One region of the Paenibacillus beijingensis genome, then DNA from elsewhere that is predicted to be linked to it. Evidence: predicted binding sites of a transcription regulator. Region 1 holds the regulator's gene; the other holds the start of a gene.
What was found. The regulator NrdR, encoded in region 1, represses ribonucleotide reductase genes. The targets are predictions, from matches to a motif close to AACACNATATATNGTGTT.
Positions count from the first base shown of each region.

Region 2: the regulator NrdR is predicted to act here: its motif matches at 1,465-1,482, upstream of nrdI (class Ib ribonucleoside-diphosphate reductase assembly flavoprotein NrdI).

Region 1 covers NZ_CP011058.1:344,100-346,494, forward strand. Annotated here, with positions in the region: gene VN24_RS01595 (TetR/AcrR family transcriptional regulator) at 1-446, shown strand, start outside; tRNA gene VN24_RS01600 (tRNA-Ala) at 932-1,007, opposite strand; gene nrdR (transcriptional regulator NrdR) at 1,086-1,565, opposite strand; gene VN24_RS01610 (alpha/beta-type small acid-soluble spore protein) at 1,704-1,922, shown strand; gene VN24_RS01615 (lytic transglycosylase domain-containing protein) at 2,204-2,395, opposite strand, start outside.
Region 2 covers NZ_CP011058.1:1,059,541-1,061,935, forward strand. Annotated here, with positions in the region: gene nrdE (class 1b ribonucleoside-diphosphate reductase subunit alpha) at 1-893, opposite strand, end outside; gene nrdI (class Ib ribonucleoside-diphosphate reductase assembly flavoprotein NrdI) at 880-1,239, opposite strand; gene VN24_RS04910 (hypothetical protein) at 1,682-2,005, shown strand; gene VN24_RS04915 (hypothetical protein) at 2,042-2,233, shown strand; gene VN24_RS28050 (styrene monooxygenase/indole monooxygenase family protein) at 2,349-2,395, opposite strand, start outside.

The DNA.
Region 1 (2,395 bases):
GTAAAGCCACCATTTATAAATGGTGGCCCAACAAGGCTGCTGTCGTTATCGATGGCTTCCTCTCTGCTTCCGCAGCAAGACTGCCTGTCCCCGACACGGGCTCAGTATTTAATGATATACAGATTCATGCCACTAATTTAGCTCGCTTCTTGACGAGTCGGGAAGGTAAAATCATAACGGAGCTTATTGGTGAAGGGCAATTTGATGCAGGACTGGCAGAGGCATACCGGACCAGATATTTCCATCCTCGCCGGCTTGAGGCTAGGAATCTTATCGAACGAGGGGTTCAGCGCGGAGAATTGAAGGAAAATCTCGATATCGAATTAAGCATTGACCTCATTTACGGGCCGATTTTCTACCGATTGCTAGTACTAGGTGAACATTTAGATGACGTTTATGTCAAAAATTTAGTGACCTATTCATTTTCAGGAATTCGTTCAGATTGAATTTACGATCGCCCCCTTTAAGGGACTCCACCAAACACAAAAAAACCGCTTCCTATTGAAGTGGTTAAAGTTTATTGTTTGGTGGAGCCAAGGGGGATGTCCGAATCCTGATCATAGGCTGACGAAGCTTACTCAATGAGGACTTTTAGCGGTAGATTCAGACGCCGTGCTCCTCCGTATTCACTCCGTCCGCGCGGTCGAACCCGGGTTCGTCCCCTTGGCAAGCTCCACCATACATAAGAAAAACCACGTTTATTTCAACGTGGTTTGATTACTTATGTATGGTGGAGCCAAGGGGGATGTCCGAATCCTGATCATAGGCTGACGAAGCTTACTCAATGAGGACTTTTAGCGGTAGATTCAGACGCCGTGCTCCTCCGTATTCACTCCGTCCGCGCGGTCGAACCCGGGTTCGTCCCCTTGGCAAGCTCCACCATACATAAGAAAAACCACGTTTATTTCAACGTGGTTTGATTACTTATGTATGGTGGAGCCAAGGGGGATCGAACCCCTGACCTCATCGCTGCCAGCGATGCGCTCTCCCAGCTGAGCTATGGCCCCGATCTGACGACAGGATTTATAATATCACAAGGCCGGCAGAGGAGTCAATCTTTTTTCTAGTTTTTTTTCAGCTCCTATCTACTCTTGTTGTTCCTCATTCATCGGAGGTCTGGAGAGCAGACTCGTAAGCTCTTTCATGAACATGTCGATGTCCTTGAACTGGCGGTAAACGGAGGCAAAGCGGACATAAGCCACCTCGTCCACCGGGTACAGCTGGGCCATGACCAGCTCGCCGATTTCGCGGCTTTCCACTTCTGCCTTTGCTGTCGTCCGCAGCTCCTTTTCCGCTTCGGATACGATCACTTCCAGCCTCTCCACCGAGACGGGACGCTTCTCGCAAGCGCGGATCAATCCCCGCAATATTTTGTCGCGGCTGAATTCTTCGCGGCTGCCGTCTTTCTTGATGACGATCAGCGGCGTTTCCTCCACCATCTCGAACGTCGTAAAACGTCGGCTGCACTGCTCGCATTCGCGGCGGCGGCGGATCGATTTATTTTCGTTCGCGGGACGGGAATCCAGCACCTTGGTGCCGGCATAATCGCAATAAGGACATTTCACGCCTTTGCATCCTCCTTTCTAGTTTCAATTCTTCATGGCATCGCATTGCATCTCGGATATATTTACCACGAAAACTGCGTATGAAGTTTTAATTGTCGCCGCATAATACAGTTACCAAAGTGAAGGAGGTGAATCACAATGAGTCAGAATCGCAGCAGCAACCAACTGGTCGTACCGCAAGCCAATGCGGCGCTGGACCAAATGAAGTTTGAAGTTGCACAAGAACTGGGTATCTCGATCCCACAAGACGGATACTACGGTAATATGGCTACCAAAGACGCAGGCTCCCTCGGGGGGTTCATTACGCGCCGTCTGGTGCAAATCGCTGAGCAATCTCTTGCCGGCCAATTCAAATAATCGGGCTTAATACCGGGCTGGACAGCCTCTCCGAAGCGGGAGGCTGTTCCGGCTTTATTATTCCATAAGCATATCAAATGCACCGCAGCGCCTGCTTTATAAGAAAACCTCTATCGAGGCCTCTCAGGGTTGAGCGACCGCGTTTAAAGGTTGGTTTTATCGCCAAGATAGAAATTGATTTTCGCAACTGCGAAATTTATAAATTCTATCTGTGGTAAAAAAACATGCCGTTTGGAAAGCTTCCTTCATCGCCTTCAAACTTAGCCAATGTGCTGCAGCGGTTATAATGAAGCTCCCTTGAGCTCCGGATATAATTGTTTGTACTTATTATAATAGTAAATAACCCGTTGTACATAGTGCCGCGTTTCCCCGAAAGGCAAATTTCTTACCGACTCCAGGCTGCCGTCCCAGACCCCGCTGCTGATCCACTTGTTCACATTTCCCGGCCCTGCATTATAAGCGGCCACTGCTGC
Region 2 (2,395 bases), 720 kb from region 1:
GAGAACGGCGCAAACACGGTCAGCGGCTGGTTGTTCTCCGCAAGCTTATAGAACTTGTCCGGTACGATCAGGCCGATCGACAGCGTCTTCAGGCGACTCTTCTCGTCGGCGTTGATCTTCTTGCTGTCGAGAAACTCCATGACGTCCCATCCGAAAATGTTGTAATACGCTGCGCCGGAACCTTTACGCTGGCCCATCTGGTCGGCGTAGGAGAACGCGTCCTCCATCAGCTTCAGCACCGGCATAATGCCTTTGGCCGCGCCTTCGACGCCCTTGATCGGCTCTCCGCGCCCGCGCAGTTTCGACAGGTTGACGGCGACGCCGCCGCCGATTTTCGACAGCTGCATACAAGTGGAAAGGCAGTAGTTGATCGAATTGAGCGAGTCGTCCATCTCCAGCAGGAAGCAGGACACCATCTCGCCGCGGCGGCTCTTGCCCGCGTTCAGGAAAGTCGGCGTCGCCGGCTGCAGCCGCTGCTCCATCATGGAGACGGCCAGCGACTTCGCAAGCTGCGTGTCGCCCTGTCCCAGATGCAGCGCCACGATCGCCACCCGGTCGGGATAGTGCTCCAAATATTGCGAGCGGTCGTTGCTCTTCATCGCATAGTCGGTGTAAAACTTCGACGCCGCCATATACGACGGGAACGTGAATTCCATCCCGTGTGTCAGCTCGAACACCGATACCGCATCCTCGGGGGAATAACGGTTGTACACATCCTCGTAGTAGTCGCCTTGAACGAGGTAGTCGATTTTTTCTCTATGGGAGGCAAAGCTTACGCTCTTCGCCCGCACTTCTTCCATAAAAGCCGCGACGGCTTCCCGGTCCTTCTCCAGCCGGAAAAATCCGTCCGCGCCTCTTTGCATCAATTCGTTGTTAAGCTCAATATGCCGCAAGGGGCTCCACCTCTTTCATAAAATGTTCCACGTCCCGCGTCGTTCCCGACAGCTCGAATTTACATACGATCGGCACACGATACCGCTGCGAGAGGGTATCCGCGCTCTTGGCGAAGCCGGTGCCCCAGTTGCGGTTGCCGCTCGCCGACACGCCCCGCAAATAAGCGGCGTTGCGTTCCAGAAACTTGCTCACCTTCGGGGGCACTTCCCCGAATCCCGTCGTATAGGTGATGAGCACGAACGGCTCGTCCAGCTTCAAGGATTCGTCGATCTGCACGGAAGGCAGATTCAGCTTGCGGACAAATTTGCGCACGTTGCCGGTGCGGGAATCGAATGCGACTAACACGGGAACCACTCCTTACAAGGCGTTGAAAATGAATCCAATACATGAACATATAATCATACGATGAGCCGGTAAGCTTGGATTTTCGGTTGTCCCCCGCTTATCCACCGCATTACCGGACTTGTCCACCGCACAGTGCCGTTTATCCACCGGTTGTCCACATTTTATACCCCGATGGCGGTTATGTTAAACGAAAAAGCTCCATATGTAGATCAGTAGATTAAATTTATATCAATATATAGTGCTTGTCAAGACAGCTGTTGGAAATTGTCGGATCGCCTGCTGTCGCCAAAAGCCCGCCGTAACATATACTGCCTATATAGAATATGGGATGCCGCAATACGCAATACGACCCGCAGCGGCCTTCCGCGAATGTTCATCCGTAATCTCCGCCTCAAACCAATCGAATACGGATCAAGGAAAAATAGGGCGGGAGGAAGAATCGATGGCTTCCTTTGGCAAAGACAAAAAAATACCTCCTCATTCTGCAAGCCACAATAAGAACAAACGAACCGCAACCGACCGTTCCTCCATCTTGGATGCCCTCCAAGGGAAAAATATGGAAATCATCGTCGCCGCCCTCCTTCTTACGGGCAAATTGCACGTCGATTCGGTAACCCTGTATCGGGAAGCGACCTTAATTATCGGTTTGACCGGGAAATACAAGACGCTCGGCAACTTCTCCAATTTAGATAACATGGTCAATTTTATTAAAGACAATAAAGATATGACGCTGGATGAAGTGATCCGGACGTTTCAAAAAAAATGATCGAAGTCGCGAGGCAACGTGAAAGGAGGGTATCCGATGAGCGCTCATAATAGAGCGGCTGATAAAAGAGCGGCAAGTAATAGAGACGCATTTGATGGAGTTGCTTGTGATGGAGCGGCTTTTGACGGAGAGGCTTTCGCGACCGTGATCTTCGCCGTCATTTTGATCGGATTGTTTTTCTTTGGCTCGTCCGATATCGACAATCTTTCCGCCCAACCGACCGATTAACGGCCAGTCGGACGTGGGCATTGCAAGAGCAGCCTGAACCTGTATCGCACAGTTTCGGACTGCTCGCTGCTGTTTTTCATGCTCTGGATACGGTTACAGAAAAATAAATCCGCTGCTATCGTTCATGATGAAAAAAAGCCTCGTACGCCTGCAGCGGATCTT